2 linked regions of the Xanthobacter dioxanivorans genome follow. The protein of the gene in region 2 binds, or shares a complex with, the protein of the main gene of each other region. Links are inferred from orthologs where the notes say so. Each region holds a gene or a part of one and is shown on either strand. Other genes may lie near its edges. The genes, in order: EZH22_RS01460 and EZH22_RS04735.

Evidence for each region.
Region 1: the proteins of EZH22_RS04735 (region 2) and EZH22_RS01460 are in contact, whole or in part, in a solved structure (PDB 1NEK), measured with the Escherichia coli proteins. The link is inferred for Xanthobacter dioxanivorans from one-to-one orthologs.

Annotation. Positions count from the first base shown.
Region 1 is NZ_CP063362.1:295,044-306,840, reverse strand. What follows is about bases 3,729-6,412. They hold EZH22_RS01460 (hypothetical protein), read right to left. Parts: upstream 5,449-6,412; coding sequence 5,008-5,448; downstream 3,729-5,007. Other genes in these bases: EZH22_RS01450 (DUF2493 domain-containing protein), read right to left, coding at 6,141-6,412; EZH22_RS01455 (hypothetical protein), read right to left, coding at 5,586-5,753; EZH22_RS01465 (DUF736 domain-containing protein), read right to left, coding at 4,030-4,356; EZH22_RS01470 (helix-turn-helix domain-containing protein), read left to right, coding at 3,729-3,955. In the rest of the region: EZH22_RS01500 (hypothetical protein), read right to left, coding at 1-178; ParA family partition ATPase, read right to left, coding at 175-828; EZH22_RS01490 (replication initiator protein A), read right to left, coding at 825-1,979; EZH22_RS01485 (DUF2285 domain-containing protein), read right to left, coding at 2,416-2,874; EZH22_RS01480 (transcriptional regulator domain-containing protein), read right to left, coding at 2,840-3,184; EZH22_RS01475 (DNA -binding domain-containing protein), read right to left, coding at 3,312-3,572; more of EZH22_RS01470, read left to right, coding at 3,707-3,728; more of EZH22_RS01450, read right to left, coding at 6,413-7,064; EZH22_RS01445 (DUF7146 domain-containing protein), read right to left, coding at 7,389-8,441; EZH22_RS01440 (ParB/RepB/Spo0J family partition protein), read right to left, coding at 8,534-10,597; EZH22_RS01435 (DUF932 domain-containing protein), read right to left, coding at 10,771-11,797. UniProt on the Escherichia coli protein: Membrane-anchoring subunit of succinate dehydrogenase (SDH).
Region 2 is NZ_CP063362.1:976,575-988,572, reverse strand. What follows is about bases 4,905-7,789. They hold EZH22_RS04735 (succinate dehydrogenase iron-sulfur subunit), read right to left. Parts: upstream 6,798-7,789; coding sequence 6,012-6,797; downstream 4,905-6,011. Other genes in these bases: sdhA (succinate dehydrogenase flavoprotein subunit), read right to left, coding at 6,903-7,789; EZH22_RS04740 (hypothetical protein), read right to left, coding at 5,613-5,864; EZH22_RS04745 (hypothetical protein), read left to right, coding at 5,219-5,539. Outside these bases: EZH22_RS04765 (hypothetical protein), read left to right, coding at 161-958; EZH22_RS04760 (acid phosphatase), read left to right, coding at 1,006-1,833; EZH22_RS04755 (DUF1254 domain-containing protein), read left to right, coding at 1,946-2,953; EZH22_RS04750 (lipopolysaccharide biosynthesis protein), read right to left, coding at 3,436-4,731; more of sdhA, read right to left, coding at 7,790-8,738; sdhD (succinate dehydrogenase, hydrophobic membrane anchor protein), read right to left, coding at 8,740-9,147; sdhC (succinate dehydrogenase, cytochrome b556 subunit), read right to left, coding at 9,158-9,559; EZH22_RS04715 (OmpW/AlkL family protein), read right to left, coding at 9,819-10,505; EZH22_RS04710 (alpha/beta hydrolase family esterase), read left to right, coding at 10,900-11,877; EZH22_RS04705 (MaoC family dehydratase), read right to left, coding at 11,837-11,998. UniProt on the Escherichia coli protein: Two distinct, membrane-bound, FAD-containing enzymes are responsible for the catalysis of fumarate and succinate interconversion; the fumarate reductase is used in anaerobic growth, and the succinate dehydrogenase is used in aerobic growth.

The sequences.
Region 1 (11,797 bases), 680 kb from region 2 along the record:
GGCCGAAGGCGGCGATCTTGATGCGCCCGCGAAGGTCGGGCGTGATGTCGATGGTGAGCCGCGCGGTAAAGGCGCCGGATGAGCCATCACCTGCCGGCTTGGCCTCGGCGGCCTTGATCCAGCACTCCGGATCAGCCGGGCGCGCGGCGAAGCCCTTGCGGATCGGTGGCGCGTTCATGGCAGGCGTCCCGAACCGGCGAGACCGGCGATCTCCGCCGCCAGCGCCATGATCTCGCGCGCCGCCGGCCCGCCTTCGTCGAGCTCGCTGACGAGCCGCCCGGACTGCGCCGACATGGCGAAGGCGACGCGCTGGCCGATGGTGGTCGCGAGTACCGGCGGATCGTGATCCGCCAGCGTCTCGGCGGTCTCACGGGCGAGCACGGTGCGGGCGCCGCAGCGGTTCAGCACGAACCGCGCGGCAAGTTCCGGCCGGTAGACGCGGGCCTCACTGAGGAGGGCCAGCATCTCGGCGGAGGCCCAGCCGTCGAGGGGCGAGGGCTGCACGGGGATCAGCACCAGGTCGGCGGCGAGGAGCGCGGAGCGCATGAGGGCAGCGACACGGGGAGGCCCATCGATGACGATCATATCGGCATCGCGCGCCAACTCGGGGGCTTCCCGGTGCAGCGTGTCACGGGCGAGCCCGACGACGCCGAACAGGCGCGGCAGCCCTTCGCGGCCGCGTTGCTGCGACCAGTCGAGGGCCGAGCCCTGGGGATCCGCATCGATGAGCGTGACGCGCCGGCCGCGGCTCGCCCACGCGCCGGCAAGGTGCAAAGCGAGCGTCGTCTTGCCGACGCCACCCTTCTGATTGAGCAGCGCGACGATCATCGAGGGCCTCCCGATGTGTCGGCAGGCATCGTCTCGGGTGCGGAGAGAGGATCTGGAGCCTGAAATCCGTCTTTACGGAAAGACGGAAGACCTTCATCCTTAAAGGTGCGCAGATGGGCAGGCTTTTGGGCCGGCTGAGCGCAGTTATCCACATTGCCCGCGCGCCGTTTAAAGTTAGAGTCTATGTTAGAGTCTAAGTTAGGGGCGCGATTTTGCCTTTTCGGGCTTGGGGTTAACCCCTGTTTGGGTTCCCGAAAGCACGAGGGGCCGGTTCCTGATGGCACGTGGCACCGGGTTCCCGATGGCACGAAGGGATTCACAGGTTGTCCACAGGCCGGCTCGAAGGCGAGCAGCGCGCGCGCACCCGCGTCACACTCCAGGAACAGGGTGTAGCCGGGCAGCGGCTGGCGGCGGATGATGTCCCGCAGCTCGAAGGCGAAGCGCTTGAAGGGCGAGAGGCTGCCGGATTTCAAATAGAGGTGGCGGAAGTCGAAGCGCCAGCCGGCGTGCTGGCGGCCGCCGTGCTTGCGCACCAGCCGGTAGAGCCAGCGGTCGAGCCCGCCGGTCAGCTCGAAATACGTCCGGTCGATGGTGAGGACGAGGGCGTCCTCCACGATGGCGCAGTAGAACCAGTCGGGGACGATGAGCTCGATTCCCGCGGGCCTGCCATCCCGGTCCGTGCGTTCCTTCCATTCATTGATCCAGGAGAAGCGATGGCGCCGTCCCTCGGCCGGCTGGCGGATCGAGGTGGACACGGTGGTGGACTGCAGCCGGTCGAGTGCAGCTTTGAGGCGCTGATAGTCCCGGAGCGAGGTGCCGCGCCCCACGAACCTGAGGATTTCATAGGGGGTGGCGACCATGAAGCGCGACGTGCGCAGGCCGGCGTCGCGGGCTTCCACGATCTGGCTCGCCGCCCAGATCAGGATGTCGGCGTCCCAGATGGTCGCCATGCCGTGGTCAGGCACGGCCTCGACCCGGATGGAGACATCGCCGGCGGCAAAATCGATGGGCGCGATACGATGGGTCTTGGAGAGGGAGAAGAAGGGATAGGCCATGAGATCCTGCGCATCTCGTGGCGCGAACGCGCCGGGAAGCGCGCGGAACAGATCGAGCTGTCCGCGCTCCGGCTGGGAGCGATGCCGCGCCGCCATGGAGAAGGGTTCCGATCAGCGTGCGAAGCGGTGGTGCTCGGCAATGCCGGGCAGGCCCTGGCGCTTGGCCGGCAGGATGCCGCCTCGCGGATCGGAGGTGGAGGTGACGGCGCCGCGGGCGACCCAGGCCTGCAGATCCTCGATGGCATAGACTACCCGTCCGCCGAGCTTGCGATAGGCGGGACCGGTTCCGTAGGTGCGGTGTTTCTCGAGCGTCCGGGGGAAAGGCTGAGGAAGACGGCGGCTTCCTTGGTGCGCAGGTAGCGCGGCGGGAACGTGGCAGCATCAGGTCGCATGGATCGAACCTCCGTGGGCGATCTCGGGCCGCTGGTCATCAGCGGCGGATGGCGATCACGGTGGCGAAGGGCAGCTGTCGAGGGGGATGGGGAAGTTGAGGGGGGCGAAAATCCCCACCCTCAGGATGCCGGCGATGCGGCTATGGTCTTCTGCGATGACGCAGGAGCTTGAGATAGCCGCCGCCGATCATGGCGAGGCCGCCTTTGACGAGGCCGATGACCTTGTCGCGCAGCGCCGAGGTTTTCCAGGGCTCGGAGGCGACGCGCTTGTGGCTGTAAAGGACCATCGCGATGTCGCGATAGCTGGCGCCGTTCGCCCGACCATCGGCCGCCAGCATCATGGTGCGCAGCCGGCCACGCTGCTGCGCGGTGATGCGGGTGTCGGGGATCACCGGCCGACCCTCGACGGCGCGCCAGAAGCGGGTCAAGGCCTCCAGCCGCCCAATGGTGTCCACGTCCAGCGGGATCAATGCCGCCAGCGGCGCCTCGGAGCGTGTGCCGGTCAGCAGCAGCACCTGCGCGGCATGAGGTGCCGGACCATGGACCCAGTATCGGCCCTCGGTGCTATCGCGCGGCGCAACCATGCCGCCGAACGACACGCTGGGCGCGCCCGGAAGAAACGCGGGCTGTTGGGCGAGAAGCACGATGGCCGGATCGACAACCGGCGACCACGGGACGTTCTGTTCCACGGCGGAGAGAGATGGCCGCGCGGCGAAATCGCAGCCCCCAGCGTTGCTCCACCTCCCGGGGGAGCGGGTCGGCGTCCGAGCCGGCCGTCACGAGGGACAGGTAGTGGTCCTGATAGGTCTCGTCCCGGCGCAGGCATTCCCAGGCGAGGCCCTCCACCGACAGCGTGTCGAAATAACCGTAGCTGGCATCCTCCCGCCAGCGCGATGTATCGGGCTTCATCACTCGTCTCCGCATCAAGGGTGCGTGTCGAGTGAGAACAATCAGGGATTGATGGTATTGGGGGGAGTCGGCCGGGGAGCATCGCGTGATGCGACCGCGGCATCACCCCTGCGAACGGGCCGCAACGTCAGACGGGACGGCGAAGGAGGTCCTTGTAGCCGCTTGAGGCCACCCATCGGGCGCGCGCCAGATGGCTGTCATGGACGCGCTGGGCACGTTCGGGCTCCCGAGCCGCGTCGATGCCGAACAGCACCGAGGCGATCTCCTCCCAGCCGGCGCCATCCGCCGTGGCGTCCAAAAGGCGCGCATAGAGCTTGATGTGCGCCCGGTCGTAGTCGGTGAGCTCGGGAGCGATTGGGACGGTGTCTGCAAACGCGTCGGTCACCATGTCTTCCTGCTGCCCGTCCCGATATCAGGTTCTTTCCCGAACCCTACACGCCTTTCAATGACGCCGCTGCTGCGTCAGTCTTTGTAGAGAATACTCCGTGGTGAAATACTCATCAAGGCGGTGCTCTCTCGATCATGGAGATCCGAGAGGTGTTCGCCCGGAATTTGAGGGCTGCGAGGCTCACCAAAGGCCTATCGCAGGAAGAGCTTGCCCATCGCGCCGGGATCGATCGCACATACATCAGCTCGTTGGAGCGCAGCGTCTACAACGCCAGCATTGATGTCGTGGATCGACTGGCCTGCGCCCTTGATCTCGATGCGGCCGCATTGCTGAAGCAACCCGCGGCCGACGTCCCGGGCGAGCCAGAGAATACGTTCGAGTAAAGCGCCGGGCCGCTGGCGATGGCCTGTCTCGATGTGGAGGCCCCGGCTTGATCAGCCGGGGCCTTGTGCGAGGCTCACTCGCCGCGCCGCCCGCTGGGACGGGACCAGATGAGGCTGAAGGTGTCGGCGTCCTCGTCGTCGAAGAGGTTGGCGTAGATCGGGGCGTTGAAGCTCGGGTCGTCGAGCTTGAGGCCCAGATAGTCGCGGCCCTCGCTGGAGCGCTTGGACCAGGCGGCGCCGATCTCGATCCGGCCCACCAGGACCCGGTGGCTGGGGGCGTTCTCACCGTTGGTCCGCAGGTCGGGGACGATGCGCACGCCCTTGGCCTGGACGCTGAGGGTGACGATCTCGCCGGTGAACTCGTTCGTGCCGGTCTTCTTGAAGGTTCCGATGGTGGCCATGGTAAATCTCCGTCTTCCGTTTCCGAGCCCGCACCATGCGGCCTCGATGGCGATCGGAAGGCCGGAGGCGACCGACGCCGCATCGCCTCGGGGCCCCCATCGCGCTCGCGCGATGGGGTGAGGGATTGCGACCGGAGCGAAGCGGAGGACGGCGCGAGAGGGACTTTCTTGGCTCGCGAGGAATGACGGCGCCTCGGGGTCCCCACGCGACCTGTCGCGTGGGGTGGGGTCCGGCAGGGGAAGAAAGTCATGATGCGCCGTTGCGGCAGAGGCGGTCGAGGCGCAGCCGCCCTTCGGCCAGATCCGCCCATTGGAGAGGCCGTTTGGAGCGGTCGACCGACGGATACCGAACGGGGATGATGGCGACCCGCCGCAACCTCACGGAAGACCGGCCTGATCCTCTTCGGGTTCACGTCCCCCGTTCCGGGCCGGCTCCGTGTGCTTCCGCAGCCAAGGTTACGACCGGCCAAGATCGCCCCATCATGCGCTGGTCCGTGACTGACCACGAGGCGTCGTCTCGTCTCAAGAAATCGCGATCGACCGCCGCTTGGGCCTCTGCCGCAAGCGGGGGCGCTACCGATCCACCTCCTCGGACAGCGCGAGCGGCAAAGCTCTTTCGGCTCCGGCCCTGCCGAATGACATGGAGCGTGCTCAGACCTGCGCAAGGTCCCGGCTGGACGGGCCGGCGGCCGCCATGCCCGCGACCCGCAACAGCGTCGTGATGCCGATGGCAATAGCGCCGATGATCGAGAAGACGATCTGCCACGTCTCGGACGGCATGGCGAGCTTCGCGATACCATACGTGACGTGATAGCCGGCGATGACGGCGGGCGCGACGAAGGCGAGCGCAATGGGGAGGCGCACCCACATCGGACGCACGATCACGAGCAGAACCTGGCCGATGCCGAGCGTGATGCCGCCGGCGATCAGGCCAACGACGATCGCACCGAGCCAGCCCGCGCCGGTTTGGTATGCCCAAGTGCCGGCGCTGACGGCGGCGAAGAACGGCAGCGCGAAAACGGCGAGCGTAAACAGCAGCCAGCAGAATAAGACGATGGCGGCGAGACCAAGCAGGATGCCGAGGAAAATCATGGTGGTGTCTCCGTGAGGAAAGCTCTGGCGGTTGCGCCTTCCACCACCACCACGGCGCGATCAGCAGCATAGCAAGAGAAGATGCATGCCGGAATCCCAGCAAGGGGGATATCCGGCACGTCATGCGTACATCTCCGCTATCTGGCGAAGGGATCGATTTCACGGACGATCTGCGACGCGTCACCGTCGAACTCGTCGGCTGGCACGACCGAGAGGCTGCCGTCACCGGCGCGGAAGATCACGATGACGACCATCAGGGTCTTGGCGAGGCTGAGGGCGAAGGCCTGTGCATCGGCGGAGGACATGGGGTCCGGCTCCTGCTCGAAGCGGAGGACCATCCCCCGCTGACAGGCGCCCGACGGGTCCGGCCTAGGGCCGCAATCACCGCGCAGGCGAAGCGGAGCGGCGGCACGCTATGCGTAGCCGACCCCTTGTGGGTTGATGGCGTCAGGCCCTCGGCCGGCACCTAAGGATCAGCGCAAAAAAGCGGGGGTGGATCGTCGCTCGAAGATCGGCAGGTGCCGATGTGGCCATCTCCCCGCATACGCGGGCTCAGGAGGCACCGCTTATGCTTCACACAAGATGAGACCGGTTCGTCAGTTCGGTGAAAATCGATAATGGAGCCAGCACTTTCATGAGAAACGTTCAGGGCTCGTGAAATACGATTCCGATGGTCGAGGAAGGGGCAGCGCTCACGCGCCGCCCGACCCGAACCGATAGACCGGGATGCCGAGCTTGCGGGCCTTGTCGGCGAGATTGTCCTGGATGCCCGTGCCGGGGAATATGATGACCCCGATGGGCATGACCGCGAGCATCTGGTCGTTGCGCTTGAAGGGCGCGGCCTTGGCGTGCTTCGTCCAGTCCGGCTTAAACGCGACCTGGGGCACCTTGCGCGCATCGGCCCAGCAGGCGGCGATCCGCTCGGCGCCCTTGGGCGAACCGCCGTGCAGCAGCACCATATCGGGGTGCTTGGCGTGCACTTGGTCGAGCTTGGCCCAGATGAGCTTGTGATCGGCCGTGTCACCACCGGAGAAGGCGATCTTCGGACCTGCGGGCATCAGCACCTCGGTCTCCGAGCGCCTGCGGGCGGTGAGGAAGTCGCGGCTGTCGATGAGAGCGGAAGTCAGATTGCGATGGTTCACCAGGGATCCGGTGCGTGGGCGCCAGACTGAGCCGGTGTGGCGCTCGAAGGCGTCGGCGGCTTCGTCGCGCATCAGCTCGAAGGCGTCGCGGCGCTCCACGAGGCTCTGCCCCTCGGCGATGAGGCGTTCCAGTTCCACCGAGCGCACCTCGCTGCCATCCTGCTCCTGCTGGCTGCGGCGCTGGCCCTGCTCGTTATCGTCAAGGGTGCCCGAGATCCGGCCGGCGGCCCGGTGGAAGAGATGGACGGTGGACCACAGGAGGTCGGGAAGGTCCGGCTCGAGGCGGGTGTCCTGCAGCGTCACGATGAGGGCGTCGAAGATGTCGGTGATGGCGCCGGTGATGCGATCGGCCTCGGGAAGCGGCCGGGGATCTGGCTCGTCGTCAAATGGGCGGTAGCCGTAGAGCTGGAGTTCCTGCAGCAGGTGATCGGTGGGAGAAGAGGTGTGGCGGGGTTCGTCGTGCTCGGCGCCCATGGGATGCTCCGTCGGTTGGACCGCAGCCTTGCGGCCTTCATGGCGACGAAGCCGGCGGGCGGGACGGACCTGCACCCCGCGGGACGCGCGGGGCCGGAGCGCAGCGGAGGATGGCGGAGGCCGGCGATTTTGGTTCGCGATGGAACGGCGCGTGTTGGGACCCGCGACGCCTGCGTCGTGGGGAAACACCGCCGCCGGAAAATCGTCGGCCGCAGCCATTGCCGGGCCGGCGCGACTGCTGGCCGATCGCCCTCTGGAAGGCCAGGCTGCGGACCTCTTCGATGACGGGGAAACATTCACGCGCAGGGCGAGAGCGAGTCCGCTTCACCGCGCCCTGGATTCCCGGCGCAGCATCATGAAGCAGGTAACGTCCTCGGGTGCGATCTGACCTCGAATACTGGCCCGGACCGTATCGACACCAAAGACGCGCAGATCCTCGTTGAAGTCTCCGAGAGCTGGTGAGAGCACGATCGCCTCAATTCCGGCGAAAGCCGCTCGTGCGATGAGGCTGTCCCGCGCCCTGTCCCCGGCCGTATCATTGTCGCGAGCGATGTAGAGCCGCCGCAGCCCTGGCGGAAAGGCGATTGCGACGAGGTGCGCGGCAGAGAGCGCCGCCGCCATCGGGAGGTTAGGCAGCACACAGCGGAGGGAGAGGATGGTCTCGATGCCCTCGCCGGCGGCCATCACATCGTCCGTGCTACCGAAACGAACCGCGTGCCCGAGCAGGTGGCCCATGGCGCGCCGGGGCGTGGCGATGCTTGCCTTGTCCGATCCGTCGGGAGCGAGCCATGTCCGGTGGATGCCCATGACTCGTTGTCTGAGATCGGTGACGGCGGCGATCATGGCCGGCCGGGGTTGAATGGGCTCGGGTGGATCCGGGCGGTAATAGCAGCGCGGGTGAAAGCGCAGGCTTCCGGTTTCGTGCAAAGCCGTGATGCCGCGGTTCCCCAGATACGTCTCCACGATTGTGCCCGGAATCGACTGTGCGGCGGCAAACAGCCGTCGTGCCGAGATGACGGGATCACGTGAGGAGTTTTCCGTTTTGCACAACGGAGCCTGCGCCTCATGCACTGATCGGGGAATGCGCAGAAACATCTCGGCCTCTGCAGCCACATCGGTGAAGTGGGACAGGCCCCGACTTTCTCGGATCACGTCGAGGAGATCACCGTGCTCCCCCGTCGCTGCATCGGTCCATTTGCCGGCGGGGCCTTTCACGCTGTCCGTCAGCCGCACGAACATGGAGCGGCCGGGCGAGTTGCGAACATCGCCCACCTGCCAATAGTGCCCTTGCCGCCGACCAGCGGAGAGATAATGGCGGCAGACTGCCTCCGCCTGCCGCCCCAGCCGCCGGGCGAGATCGTGCGCAGCATCCGTCATGGGGACGCTCCAAGAAAATGGCCCGCCGTCCGGGCCACGCGATAGGGGGGATCGCGGAGCCACAGGCGGCGGGCCAGGTTGCCCGGGGAGGATTATTCGGCAGCGATCGAGGAGGAGATCGCTTCGGGCTCCTCAGTGTCGGCGAGGTCTTCGCTGTCGGCCATGGCCGTTTCGCCGTCGGTCTCCGCCGTTTCCTCGCCGACGGTGTCCAAGGGCTGGGTCCGCAGCGCCTCCGGGAGCCAGCCGCTGTCGGCAAGGAGGGTTTCGGCCTCCCGCGCCATGTCACCCTTCTTGAGGTGGGCGATCCGTTCCGCTGCACGTTCGCCCTTCGCCTCGCTAACCGCCTGCAGGATGCGGGCCTTGGTGACCCTGCCGAGGAAGGTGTCCACCGTGGGCTTCCATCCGACGGCTGCCATGTCGAGCGACACCGCCTGCGCCAGCCTATCGGCATGGGCGAAGGCGCGGGGACGGCGGTTCCAGGCCTCATGCACCGCATTGACCGAGAGGCTCACCACATGGGCGAACAGGGCGCCCCGGCTGTCACGGTCCCATCCACTCAGGGTGTCCCAGAGCGCGACCGACTCCTTGGGCAGCGCCTTGGCCCAGCTTTCGTGCCGGACACGGATCGCCTCGGCCGAGACGCTGTCGTTGAGGCCCGGCGCCTGGGCGTTGAAGGACACGCTCTTGAGTTCGAGCTCGAGGCAGCTGTCCGAGCCGTAGGCGTAGAAGGCCTTCAGCGTCAGGGCGTGGACTGCCGCGAGGAAGGCGATGTCAGGCTGCTCGCCGAGCGCATGGCGCAGGCCGAGGGTGCGATGGGTGGTCAGCTCCGTGAGCAGACGGTCGGAGATCGGGGCGAGGCCGTCTTCCTCCTCGGGCTCAGCGTGAGCATCGGGTGTGGCCGCCTCCTGGAGAGAAGTCGATGCCACATGGTTTGCATCATCGGTCTCGGTGGAAGTGCCATGCTCCTCTTCGACCGGCACCTCGTCCTCCGGGCGGACATAGCCCCGCTCCACCCGGAGCTTGCCGTCCTGGGCGATGCTGACGAAGGCGCCGGCGCGGCCGACCTCCGCCGGATCGAACGCGAGGGGGCGCGTATCAAAGGCCTCCAGCACCGCCTCGAGCTCACCGAGCCGCGCATCGACCTCTTCGGGAAGTTCGTCGGCATCGGCATGTTCTTCGGAGAGGCGATCATATGCGGCCTGGGCGGTCTCCCGCGCGGCCTCCTCCTCCGCCGTCAGCGGCGCGGGCTCGCCGCGCAGCTGGCGCAGGCCGTAGGTGTGGCCATAGGCAAAGTCCGGCGCGACCTCGGTCCACTTCCAGCCTTCACTTCGGATCGCGTCGGCCTCAATAGCGAGCTTCTCCGCCACCATGCGATCGACGAGGGTGACATCCTGCAGCCAGCCGCCGTCGTCGCCCTGGAACAGGTCGCGCAGCACCGTGCCGCCGGCCGTCTCATAGGCCTCGATGCCGATGAAGCGGGCCCGCTTGTCGCTGGCTCGGACGGCGCCTTCCGTCAGCATGCGCCGGATGACATAGGGCTGCTTGTCGTAAGCCTGGGCGAGACGCTCCAGCACCTGCTCCTGCCGCTCGTGGTCGCCGGACACGGTGAAGGCCATGAGCTGGTCGAGGGTGAGGCCGTCCTCGGCATAGGTGTCGAGGAGCTTCCGGGAAAGCGATGCAAGCTTCAGCCGCTGCTTCACCACCGCCACCGAGACGAAGAAAGCCGCTGCGATCTCCTCCTCGGACTGGCCCTTCTCCCGCAAGACGAGGAAGGCGCGGAACTGGTCGAGGGGATGGAGAGGGGCGCGCTGGACATTCTCGGCGAGGGAATCCTCCTCGGCGATACCGCCCTCCCGCACGATACAGGGCACGGGGGCGGTCCGGCCAAGGCGCTTGCGCTTCACCAGCAGCTCCAGCGCCCGATAGCGCCGTCCGCCGGCGGGGATCTCATACAGGCCGGTCTCGACGCCATCCGCATCGACGACGGCGCGGACATTGAGGCCCTGGAGCAGTCCGCGCCGGGCGATATCCTCGGCGAGCTCCTCGATGGAGACGCCGGCTTTCACCCGGCGGACGTTGGACTGGCTGAGCACCAGCCTGTTGAAGGGGATGTCCCGCGAGGGCGAAAGGGTGATCTTCTGAACAGACGTGGCCATGGGATGCTTCTCCGCGACGGGCGGCCGGAGAAGCTCTCTCTGGCCTCCAACCCGTCACGAAGCACGGCGCCGCCCTCTGCCTCTAAGGGCAGCGCCGCAGAACCGAGGATCCGGAATGCTGGGACCGCACGAAGCCGGAGACACGGCATTCCGCATCTCCGGCATTGCGGATCTCAGGCGGCACGGTCGAGAAGCTTCTTCGCCCGCGCTTCCAGATCGAGGCGGGCGTCCTGGTGCGGCTTGTCCCGCGCCACGGCGGTGATGCCTTGAACGAAGTCGAAGATGCTCTCGGGCTTGCGGCCTTCTTCGGCGAGCACGGTCTCGATCACCTTCTGCGTCTCCGACTTGGAGAAGCCCTTGCGTCGCAGGAACTCGGTACGGTCCTCGTCAGTGCGCGCCACGATGCGCTCGCGCGCCGCCTTGATGCCGTTGACGAAGGGCATGGGGGAGGAATTGGCGAAGCGCTCCAGAGCCGGCGCCGCCTGATGGGCGAAGCGGGACGCGGCATACTTGGAGTGGCGGATGGTGATCTCCTCGAAATCCTCCACGCCCCAGAGGTTGCGGTTCTGGCAGACGGCCCGCAGATAGAAGCTGGCGATCCCCAGTGTCTTGGCGCCCACCTCCGAGTTCCAGCAATAGAAGCCTCGGAAGAACAGGTCGGGAGAGCCATCCGGCAGCCGCCCGGCTTCGATAGGGTTGAGGTCGTCCACCAGAAACAGGAAGACGTCCCGGTCCGAGGCGTAGAGCGTGGTGGTGTCCTTGGTGATGTCGACGCGGGGATTGTAAATGCCGGTCGACCAATCGAGCACGCCCGGGACCTTCCAGCGGGTGTCACCGGTGCCATTGCCGGCGATCCGGCGCACGGCGTCCACCAACTCATGGTCGTAGATGCGGCCATAGTCGGGACCGGTAACGGCCCGGAGCTCGACGCGGCCGTCCTCCACCTCCAGTGTCTTCACCTGCTCGGCGCGGTGCGTCAGCAGGCCGTGCTGCAGGTTAATGCCGGCCAAGGGGGCTGGGAGCTGACGCAAATAGGCGGCGGGCGCCCCTATGAGGCTCGCAAGCTGGCCGAAGCTCCAATGGGTCGGGGCAACGGGAGCCTCCGCCCCGGGCAGTACAAGCGTCAGCCGGTCCGGAGCCTCCCGGCTCGCCTCGACGCGGATGGCGGCGCTCTCCACGGTGCGCGTCCGGCTCCGGTCG
Region 2 (11,998 bases):
GCGGCGCGCGATTGGCGCGAAATGGCAAGACGGGCAGGCTGGCCATGCGCGAAATGCCTACAACGACATCCGTCGGCCGATCGGGCTGCGATCGCGTGCGGCAGCGAGCCGGAGCGCTCGCGCATGCCGGTAGGACCGGCAGGGCAGAGGACACCCAGCAATGTCAAGCGCAACGGCGCGCGATTTCGCCATAGGCTTGATGTCGGTTTCCTTGTGCGGGTCGGCTTGGGCATCCGATCTCCCGGAGTCCGCCACGCGGCCGGCTCCCGTCCTGGCGTCCGCTCCCAGCTTCTCGGTCACCGGCTATGTCTGGGCAACCGCGATCGACGGCACGAGCGCGACGCTGCCGCCGCTGCCGGCGGCAGATATCAGCCTGCGCTTTCGCGACGTGCTCAAGGAACTGAACGGCGCTTTCATGGCATCTGCCGAGATGCGCATCGACCGCTGGAGCTTCCTGGTCGACGGACAGTTCTCGCAGCTGACGACCGGCGGTACTCTGCCCGGCCCGTTCTCCGCCAGGCTGAAGCTGCGCTCCCAGAGCCTGACCCTGCAGGGCTCGGCCTTCTATCGCGTCCATGAGGACGACGTTTTCGCGCTCGATGTCGGCGGCGGCGTCCGGTTCTGGAACCTCAACACCAAGCTCGAGATCGCTTCCGGGCTTACCAGTCTCCGCATCGATCACAGCGAAACGCAGATGTGGGCCGACCCGATCGTCGGCGCTCGCCTTGGTGTGGAGCTCGATGGTCCATGGAGCCTGACGGTGGCGGGCGACATCGGCGGTTTCGGCGCCGGCTCGCGCTTGACCTGGCAGGGTCTGGGCAGCGTCAACTATGCCTGGAGCGAAAGCCTGACGCTGAAAGTCGGCTACCGGGCGCTCCATATCGATTATCGCGACGGCGGCTTCCTTTATGACGTGACGCAGCACGGCCCCGCCGTCGCGGCAACGTACCAGTTCTGACCGGGGCCTGGATGAGTTCGGCCATGTCCAAAGGAATAGTAATGTCGATGACCGGAACCACACTGCGGGCCACCCGTGTTTCCCTGCTGGCGCTGCTCGCGCTTTGTGGACAGGCCCTGGCGCAGGCAGGCGAAGCGCCGCCCGCTGTCACCGACCCGCATTTCAAGATCGCGCCGGGCTATCTCAAGCGTTCCGACCTGCCGAACAGCCTGGTCCTGCTCGGCCCGCCGCCCGAGGCGAACTCGGCCGCGCTGGCCCGGGACGAGGAAGCGCGCAAGGCGACGATCCCCGCGCGAAATACCGAGCGCTGGAAGCTCGCCCATAACGACGCCGATCTCGCCTTTCCGCAGGCCGCCGACAATTTTTCCTGCGCAATGGGAGTTCGCATCGACAGCGAGCAGACCCCTCGCCTTTACGCGATGATGCTGAAGATGCTGTCGGATTTCGGCCTCTCCACCTATGGCGTGAAGAACAAGTACAACCGGACCCGTCCCTTTGTGGTTCACAACGAAGCGACCTGCCGGGCGGATCAGGAGGCCATTCTGCGAGACGACGGCTCCTACCCGTCCGGCCACACCGCGGCCGGCTGGGGCTGGGCTCTCGTGTTCGCGCAGATCAATCCCGAGCGCGCGGATGCCCTGCTGAAGCGCGGCCTCGAATTCGGGCAGAGCCGCGTGATCTGCAACGCGCACTGGCAGAGCGACGTCGATGCCGGGCGGATCATGGGCGCGGCGACGGTCGCGCGGCTGCAAACCGACCTGACTTTCCTCGCCGACCTCGAAGCCGCAAAAGCGGAAGTGAAGGACGCGAAGGCGAAGTCGGTGCCCTCGGCGGCCGAATGCGCTGTGGAGGCTGCCGCGCTGTCCGCGCAGTAGCCGATCGACCGCCCTTCGCCGGCGATCAGCCTAAAACACGGACGCGGTGCCCTTCGGACTTGCCCCGATGAGCAAATCAATCAAAGCGCCAATGAGGTACCGTTCAATGCGAATGACCTTGGTCTACAGCCTGAGTTTCCTGGTTCTCGCGCCATGCGCGGCGTCGTCGCAGCCGGTTCCTGTCAATGTCGACAACTTCAAGCGCGCCGAGACCGATTTCTACATGGGCAAGACGGCCGAGGCCGGCGGGCTCGGGAAGTTCGTCCATAACCGGACGCCGACGCCGATCGACAACCAGCCCGTGGTCCGGATGAACCGGGATACGCTCTATTCCCAGGCGCTCTTCGACCTCGATGCCGGCCCGGTGACCATCACCCTTCCCGATGCGGGCAAGCGCTTCATCTCGATGCAGGTCATCAACCAAGACCATTACACCCCGATGGTGGTCTACGAGCCGGGCCGCACGACGCTCACCAAGGATGAGGTTGGCACCCGCTATGTGTTCGTTGCGGTGCGTATCCTCGTCGACCCCAACGACACCAAGGACCTCGCGCAGGTTCACGCCCTGCAGGATGCGCTGAAGGTGGAGCAGACGTCAGTTGGCACGTTCGAGGCCCCGAACTGGGACTTGGCTCAACAGAAGAATATCCGCGCGGCACTCGAAGCGCTGGCTCAGGCATCCGGCAGCTTCGCCAACGCTTTCGGCCCGAAGGGAGAGGTCGATCCGGTCAAGCACCTGATCGGGACAGCCGCCGGCTGGGGCGGCAACCCCGACAAGGACGCCTCCTACCCCTCAGTGACCCCGGCCAAGAACGACGGCAACACGGTTTACAAGCTCAGGGTAAAGAAGGTCCCTGTCGACGCGTTCTGGTCGATCAGCGTCTATAACGACAAGGGCTTCTTCCAGAAGAACGATTACGATGCCTATTCGGTCAACAGCATCACCGGCACGAAGAGCGCCGATGGCGCGATCGACATCCAGTTCGGCGGCTGTGACGGCAAAATCGCGAACTGCCTGCCGATCACGAAAGGTTGGAATTACACGTTTCGGCTCTACCGCCCTCGGGCCGAGATCCTGAACGGAGAGTGGAAGATGCCGGAGGCGCAGCCTGCGCCGTAGAAGGCATGTGCATAAGTGCGGAGACGGGACGCTGGTTAGAAATGGCCTAAACCCCTTAAGACCTTTCATAAATCCCGAAGGTAGCCGGAGTTCCGATCGGTGCCGATAGGGACCCCAGGTGACACGAGCATCTTGAAGCTATTTCAATGAGTTGAAGCGATCTGAGCCGGGGGACCCGGGCGCTGATTCACATCCTCAACCGACGCACCACCAACCATCAGATCCCGAATCATGGTCGCCCATCGATTCACAAACCCTGAAAATGCAACTGTAGTGAGAGACCGGAATCGGTCAGGAGCGGGCCCTCCCGAGCGAGCCTCCTCCAATTTGAGCATGAGAACGTCGGCCCCGATGGCTCAATGATCGCGCTGCCGGCCCAGCTTCCACGCATTTCAAATCTCCGCGAAGAGCAAGTGTCGATCTCGGTCAAAACCTGCCGGGGCATGACGGTGGACGACGCGGACACTGAAGGTCGATCGTTCCTAGAAGGCGCGGGGCATCAGGCGGCGCACGGCGACGGCCGAGCCGATGGCGAGCTGGGCCGCGAATACGGCGGTGGCGATGGCCGCGCCGATCATGCCGAACGGTGGAATGAGCAGCACGCACAGGACGAGGCAGACCACCGTCTGCGCTACCGTGAGCCAGCGCAGGATGCCGCCGTGGCCGGCCATGGCCAGCACGATCTCCTGGCAGGGCAGGAGCGCGTAAACCAGCTGGCCGACCGCGAGGATGACGAGGGCGGTGGACGCGATCTCGAAGCCCGGGCCCACCAGGTGCAGAAGTGTTGCCGGGAAAAAGAACATGCCGGCGAGCAGCGGCGCGCTGAAGAGAGCGACCGCGAGGCGGACCTTGCGGTTCAACTGGCGCAGCTCGTCCCACCGGCCCTGCCGGTGTCGTGCGGCGAAGGAGGGGGCGGCCACGCTGCCGATGGAGGCGCTGACCACCCAGGTGAGCATGGAGATGCGGCTGGCCACGCTGAACGCACCGACCTGGGCGGGAAGCCCGAAGCTGGCCAGCAGCAGCACCGGCAGGGCGGGCAGGAGGATCTGCACGGTCTCCACCACAGCCAGCGGCATGGCGGTGCGCCAGAGCGCGGGCAGCCGCTCCGCGTTCGCCGTCTCCGACGGGGCGTCGACGAAGCGGTGGCGCTCCCGGAAGACCAGCGCGGCGCCGATGGCTGTTGCGGCCGCGTTGGCGGCGGCGAGGGCGCAGAGGATGCCGTCGAGCGAGTGCACTCCGGCGAAGAGGGCCGCGAGCGTGAAGAGGGGCCACAGGCCGTTCTGGACCAGCTGTCCCCATGCGCTCTTGTGCAGGCCCATCAGGGCGTTGCCGACGAAATAGCACAGGGCCTGCGGCAGGATGACGAAGGCCGCGAGGAAAAGCGGCCGGGCCGCCTCCGGGTCACGGAACAGGTAGGTGGCGATCGGCGCCGAGAGCGCGCCGGTGGCGATGGACACGACGAGGCCGAGCATGAGCACCGCCAGGGCGCCGGCCAGGAAGGCGTGTCCTGCGGCGCGGCCCTTGCCCACGGCGAGTTCGGCCGCCACATGGCGCACCACCGCCCGCTCGAAGCCACCCCGTGAAACCGTGGCGAGGACGCCGATCCAGGTGAGGCACAGGAAGAAATAGCCGGACTCATGCACGCCGAGGATGCGCGCGCTCACGATGTAGAGCCCGAGCTTGCCCACGAGTTCCAGGCCGCGCGCCATCATGGCGGCGACGTAGCCGCCATAGGTATTGATGAGGCTCGCCAGGGAGCGGGGCAGCGTATCGCTCACGGGCGTGCCGATCGCCGCCGGAGGAAGGCGGGCGCCAGGTCAGGGCGTGGCACCTGCGTCGGCTCAGCGCCGGCTTCGTCTTCCGCGCAGGTGTCGCCTGTCGTCCGCACGCCGATCCCCCCGCAAGGGCGTCACCGCCCCGTCCCGCCTGCCCATGGCCCATAATGGGCCTCCCGCCCGGCGGGGGTGATTCCCCAAAGCACCGTCCGGCTCTATGAGGGAGCATTAGTGCGCGCGCGTCGCGGAGGGAAGCCGCTGGGCGGGGGATGGCGCATTTTGCGCCCGCCGCCGATGCTCCCGCTCTCCCGTGAGGTGTGGCGCGGCGACTTGAGGGCGTCGGCGGATGATCACAGGTACCGCATCATGCAAGGGACGCCCACAACGGCGCGCGCGCGCTCCGGCGCGGGCGGCTCACTTGTGGCGGGCGGGAGTCGTCGTGGCGGCGTGCGTGGGGTGGCTCATCGGGCCGGCTCTGGGTCAGGCTCCCATGCAAAGTCTTGGCGACCTGCCGGGGCGTCCATTCATCGATCCGGATGTGGACCCCTACCCCTTCGATCCATTCCTTTCCCTGCGCACCTATCTGCGCCAGCGCCTGCCGGCGGGCTGGTGGGCGCGCGACCCGGTGTTTGACGCCGGAGCCTTCTCGGTGGTGGTGAACATTCCGGAGAACTGGCGGGGCAATCCCACCTCGGCCATGCTGCAATTGTGCCCGCAGCCGGGGAGCACGCTCTGGCAGGGGATCGGCGTTATCGAGCTCAAGCCGTTTTATCACAAGAGCCCGTGGCCGTCGGTGACATGCCGGCGGTGATATGCCGTCGCTGAACCGGGGGCTCGGCCCCGCAGCCTGCCGACGTCAGGCCACGTCGTTCAGACCTCGTCGTTCAGACCACGTCGTCGCGCAGGGAGCGGTGCACATGCACGGCGGCGGCGGGGGCGAGGTGCCGGCCGCTGTGGCGCTCCAGCCCGATGGTGGCCGAGATGAGCACGAACGCGAAGAACACGATGCTGCTCGCCGTGGAGAGGGTCAGCACGATGCTGCCGATAACGTGGAAAGTCTCGATCGGATGGGTGACCGCGGCGAACAAGAAGGCGACGGCCAGTAGGGCCGGGACCAGAACGCGAATGATAGACATGTCGCCTCCTCCGGCAACCCACACCAATGTTAAGCTCTCTTTAGCCTAACACGAGAAACCACACGTTGAAAAGCCGTGGCCGACAACGAAAGCGACCCCCCGGCCTCCCGGCCGGGGGGGCGTGACGCAACGGATCCTCGGCCGGGGTCAGATCTGGCGCTCGACCATCATTTTCTTGATCTCGGCGATGGCCTTGGCCGGGTTCAGGCTCTTCGGGCAGGCCTGGGCGCAGTTCATGATGGTGTGGCAGCGATAGAGCCGGAAGGGGTCTTCCAGGTAATCGAGCCGGGGGCCGGTGCGCTCGTCACGGCTGTCCTTGAGCCAGCGGGTGGCCTGGAGCAGGGCGGCCGGGCCGAGATAGCGATCGCCGTTCCACCAGTAGCTCGGGCAGGAGGTGGAGCAGCAGGCGCACAGGATGCATTCGTAGAGGCCGTCGAGCTTCTCGCGGTCCTCCTTCGACTGGCGCCACTCCTTCTCGGGGGCGGCCGTGTCCGTCTGCAGCCAGGGCTCGATGGAGGCGTGCTGCGCATAGAAATTGGTGAGGTCGGGAACGAGGTCCTTCACCACTTCCATGTGCGGCAGCGGGTAGACGTTGACCACGCCCTTCACCAGCACCTCGTCCATGCCCTTGGTGCAGGCCAGCGTGTTGGTGCCGCCGATGTTCATGGCACAGGACCCGCACACGCCCTCGCGGCAGGAGCGGCGGAAGGTGAGGGTGGGGTCGACCTTGTTCTTGATCCAGATCAGGCCGTCCAGCACCATCGGTCCGCAATCCTCGCGGTCCACGTAGTAGGTGTCGATGCGCGGGTTTCGGCCATCGTCCGGGTTCCAGCGATAGATGCGGAACTCGGTCAGCTTCTTGGCGCTCGCCGGCTTCGGCCAGACCTTGCCGGGCGTGATCTGCGAATTCTTCGGAAGCGTGAGCTCAACCATGGGACGTCCTGGAACGCTGGAGCGGTGACCGCCCGCAGGAATTCTGGCCATGCCCGCGCGCGGCGGGCGCTTTGGCCCTTACCGCGCGCGGTCGAGGGGATATCATCAGTACACGCGCTTCTTGGGCTCGATGTACTGGATGTCGTTGGACAGCGTATAGGTGTGCACCGGCCGGTCATCGAGGCGCACGTTGCCGGATGCCGTGTCGAAATACGACAGCGTGTGCTTCATCCAGTTGTGGTCGTCGCGGTCCGGATAGTCCTCGCGCGCATGGGCGCCGCGGCTTTCCTGGCGGTTGGCCGCGCTCTCCATGGTGACGATGGCCTGGGCGATGAGGTTATCGAACTCCAGCGTCTCCACCAGGTCCGAGTTCCACACCAGCGAGCGGTCGGTGACGCCGATGTCGCCCGCGCCCTTGTACACCTCGTGGATCAGGGTCTTGCCCTCTTCCAGCACCTCACCGGTGCGGAAGACGGCGCAGTTGTTCTGCATCACCTTCTGCATGGAAAGGCGCAGCTCGGCGGTGGGCGTGCCGCCGGAGGCGTTGCGGAAGTGGTCGAGGCGCGAGAGGGCGAGGTCGGCGCTGCCGGCCGGCAGCTCGCGGTGCTTCTCGCCGGGCTTCACCAGCTCGGCGGCGCGCAGGCCGGCGGCGCGGCCGAACACCACGAGGTCGATGAGCGAGTTGGAGCCGAGGCGGTTGGCGCCGTGCACCGACACGCAGGCGGCCTCGCCGATGGCCATGAGGCCGGGCACCACGGTATCCGGATCGCCCTGGCGCTTGTCCAGCACCTCCCCGTAATAGTTCGTGGGGATGCCGCCCATGTTGTAGTGCACGGTGGGGATGATCGGGATCGGCTCGCGGGTCACGTCCACGCCGGCGAAGATCTTGGCGCTCTCGGAGATGCCGGGCAGGCGCTCGTGCAGGATCGCCGGGTCCAGGTGGTCGAGGTGCAGGAAGGCGTGGTCCTTGTTCTTGCCCACGCCGCGGCCTTCGCGGATCTCCATGGTGATGGAACGGGACACCACGTCGCGCGAGGCGAGGTCCTTGGCCGAGGGGGCATAGCGCTCCATGAAGCGCTCGCCCTCGGAATTGGTGAGGTAGCCGCCCTCGCCGCGGGCGCCCTCGGTGATGAGGCAGCCCGAGCCGTAGATGCCGGTGGGGTGGAACTGCACGAATTCCATGTCCTGCAGCGGCAGGCCGGCGCGCAGCACCATGCCGCCGCCGTCGCCAGTGCAGGTATGGGCCGAGGTGGCGGAGAAGTAGGCGCGGCCGTATCCGCCGGTGGCAAGCACGGTGAGGTGCGCGCGGAAGCGGTGGATGGTGCCGTCGTCGAGCTTGATGGCGATGACGCCGCGGCAGCGGCCGTCTTCATCCATGATGAGGTCGATGGCGAAGTATTCGACGAAGAATTCCGCCTGGTGCTTCAGCGCCGCGCCGTAGAGGGTATGCAGCATGGCGTGGCCGGTGCGGTCCGCCGCGGCGCAGGTGCGCTGGGCGGTGCCCTTGCCGAAATGCGTGGTCATGCCGCCGAACGGGCGCTGGTAGATCTTGCCGTCCTCGGTGCGGGAGAAGGGCACGCCCCAGTGCTCAAGCTCGTACACCGCCGCCGGCGCGTTGCGCACCAGATATTCGATGGCGTCCTGGTCACCCAGCCAGTCCGACCCCTTGACGGTGTCGTACATGTGCCATTCCCACTTGTCCTCGCCCATGTTGGCGAGGGAGGCGGCGACGCCGCCCTGGGCGGCCACCGTGTGGGAGCGGGTGGGGAACACCTTGGTAATGCAGGCGGTGCGCAGGCCCGCCTCGGAGCAGCCCACCACGGCGCGCAGTCCCGCGCCGCCGGCACCTACCACGAGCACGTCGTAGGTGTGATCCTCGATGGGGTAGGCGCCGCCGTTATAGGCGGGCGCTGCGGTCCCGTTGGTTGCGGTGTCGGCCATCTCAGCCTCCCAGGCTGATCTTGAGCACGGCGAAGGCGCCGGCGAGGGCAACGGCGATGCTGAAGAAGGTGTTGGCCACGATGAGCAGCACCTTCATGCTTTCGGTGTGGACATAGTCCTCGATCACCACCTGCATGCCGATGCGCATATGCGTGGTTACGGAGAGCAGCGTCAGCAGGATGATCACCGCCACGAAGGGATTGCCGAGGGTCGCCCGGGTCTGCGCATAGCCCTGGCCGGCCAGGCAGATGACGATCGCGATGAAGGCGATCATCAGAATCAGGTTGGCAAGGCCGGTGACCCGCTGCTTGAAGAAATGGTCGGTGCCGGAGTGGGCGGAGCCGAGGCCGCGCACGCGGCCGAGCGGGGTGCGCATCGGGGCGTGGCCGGAAGAATGCGGAGTGCTCATGTGGTCCTCCTCAGCCCTTCACCGCGAGGCCGACGACCCAGAGGATCACGGTCAGCGCCACGGAAGCGGCCAGGCTGGCCTGGGCCAGGAGCACGCGCTCCTTGGGGCCGAAGCCGTGGATGAAATCCCAGATGAAATGGCGCACGCCGCCCAGCGCATGGTGCAGCAGGGCCCAGGTGTAGCCGAACAGGACGAGGAGCCCGATGGGCGAGCCCGCCACGGAGCGGAAGGTCTCGAACGCCGAAGGGGAGGTCGCCGCCGCCAGCAGCCACCAGACCAGGATCGCCGTCCCGAAATAGAGGCCGACGCCCGTGATGCGATGCACAATGGACATCACCATCGTGAACAGCGGGCGGTAGATCTGTAGGTGGGGCGAAAGCGGGCGATGAACGCGCTGAGGGCTGTCGGCCATGGGGCCTCCTCCAAAAAATCGACCGATCAGGTATCTCAATCGTCGCCTCTTCGCAACGATTCCAAAGCACCTTGGCGGGCTTTAAATCCCGATACGCGGTCGCCGGCAATTGGATGAATGTTGCATGCGGCCGTCGCCGGCCGGAGAATTGTTGCATTGCCAACGTTCGGGGCGCAAAGGGCGGCCTGACCTGCGGGCAAAATAAAAACAGCGCCGGCGAGCCGGCGCTGTCGAAAGATGCGCGAACCGTGCGCGATCGTCAGAAGCGGTAGGTGACGCCGGTGCCGAAGATCCAGGGATTGAGGTCGGCGGTGCCGGTGATATAGGCGCCGCCGACGGTCTGCAGCGTGAAGTCGGGCTGCAGGAAGATCTTCTTCACGTCGACGTTGAAGCCCCAATGCTTGTCGATCATCCAGTCGAAGCCGGCCTGCAGGGCGAGGCCCCAGCTGTCCTTCACCTTGACCTCGGCGAAGGCGGGGTTAGTGGCCTCCTGGCTGAAGAAGGCGGTGTAGTTCACGCCGGCACCGAGGTAGGGCTTGAACGGGCCGAAATCGGTGAAGTGATACTGCAGGGTCAGGGTCGGGGGCAGCAGCCACACCTTGCCCACCTGGCCGAGGCCGGAAATGGAGCCCGCACCGTTGATATCGTGCGGCGTCACGCCGAGGATAAGCTCGGCCGCGATATTCTTGGTGAAGTAATAGGTGATGTCGAGTTCGGGCACCACGGCGTTGGAATAAGTGAGGTCCGACCCCCAGATGCCGTTCACGCTGCCGCCGTCTTCCGGCATCACGTAAAGGGCGCGCACGCGGATCTGCCAGGGGCTCTGGGCTTCTTCGACCACCGGGGCCTTGTAGACGGGCGTCGACAGATCGGCTGCAACCGCGCTGCCGGCCGTCAGAGCGGCCATGCCCGCCGCGAGAATGACACCCAGACCGAACTTCTTCATTGCCCCGCTCCCGCGAACGTTCGTAGAGAAAACCATACGTCAACACTTCGCGCCGTGGGGGCGCGGGAAGTTTGATTTATGTCAATTTCAGGTCGGTGGCGGGCGAAGTGTGGCGCCCGAGCCACAGACCTGCCGCCGCCTCGCCGCATTCCTCCGCCAAGGGTGCGGGATGCGGGGCAGGTCCGGCGCCGTCTCGAATTTCGCTTTCTGGTGAAGGACTTCCCTTCGTATGCGCGGTTCGTTCGAGGTTGTGTGGCGCCGTCCGGCGCGTGGTCTTTCGACTTTCGTCCTGCGGCAATCGCGCCCGCGGTGGTTGCGCCATGCCGTAGCGGCAATCCTGCCCGCGGTCGCGCTTTTCTGCCTTTTTTCGGCGACGCCCGCGCAAGCGGATTCGGTGCGCGACCTCCGGCTCGCCGTGAACGGGGAGAATCGCCGCTATGTGATGGTGGTGCCGGACGGCGTGACGGGGCCGGCGCCGGTGGTCGTCGCGCTGCACGGGGCGGCGCAGACGCCGGAGAGCTTTCGCGCCTATTTCGGGCTGGACGCCGCAGCGGCGGCGCACGGCTTCGTGGCGGTCTATCCGGAGGGCGAGGGCCGGGTGTGGAATGACGGGCGGCCGGCGGCCATGCGGCTGAAGATGGTGCTGCGCCCTGGCGACGACGTGGCCTTCCTCGTCGCCCTCACGCGCAAGCTGGCGGCGGATGGGATCGCCGATCCCGGCCGCATCTACCTCACCGGCATCTCCAACGGCGGATTCATGGTCCAGCGCATGGCCTGCGAGCATACGGGCCTGTTCGCCGCCTATTCGGCGATCATGTCCACGGCGCCGGCCAACTACAAGGACGAGTGCCAGCCCGACCGGGCGATCCCCATCCAGTTCATCCACGGCACCGCGGATTCGGTCATCGCCTATGCCGGCTTCTGGACGCCGGTGGGGGCGACGCTCTCGGCGCCCGACAGCGCCCGCCTTTATGCCCGGATCGATGCTTGCGGCCCCGCCATCGAGCGCGAGCTGCCCGATTTGGATGCCGCGGACGGCACCACGGCGGTCCTGCGCCGCTGGGACGACTGCCGGGACGGGGCGGCGGTGGAGCTCATCAGCATCGAGCGCGGCGGGCACCAGTCCCCGCGCGGGTGGACACGAAGCCCGATCTCGCCACGCCGTTTCTCGGGCTGCGCAGCCGCGACATCGATGCCGGCGAGGAGGTGTGGCGCTTCGTCTCCGCCTATGGGGCCCCGGCGCGGGCGCTGCCGGCGGCCGTGCCGCTGCCCCCGCCCTCGCCGCTGCGCACCGGCCGGGCCGGCGCCGCCGCCCGCCCGGCGACGGCGGATCAGCGCGGGATCAGCGCCCAATAGTCCAAGTCGAGGATGACGCTCGGGTCGTAGTCGTCGCCGCTCTTGTAGGGGAAGTCGGCCGTCGGCCGGTCCTTGGTGGCCACGGTTCGCAGGCGCAGGGCGCCCACGTCCTCGCGTCCGGGCAACTCCTGGGCGTC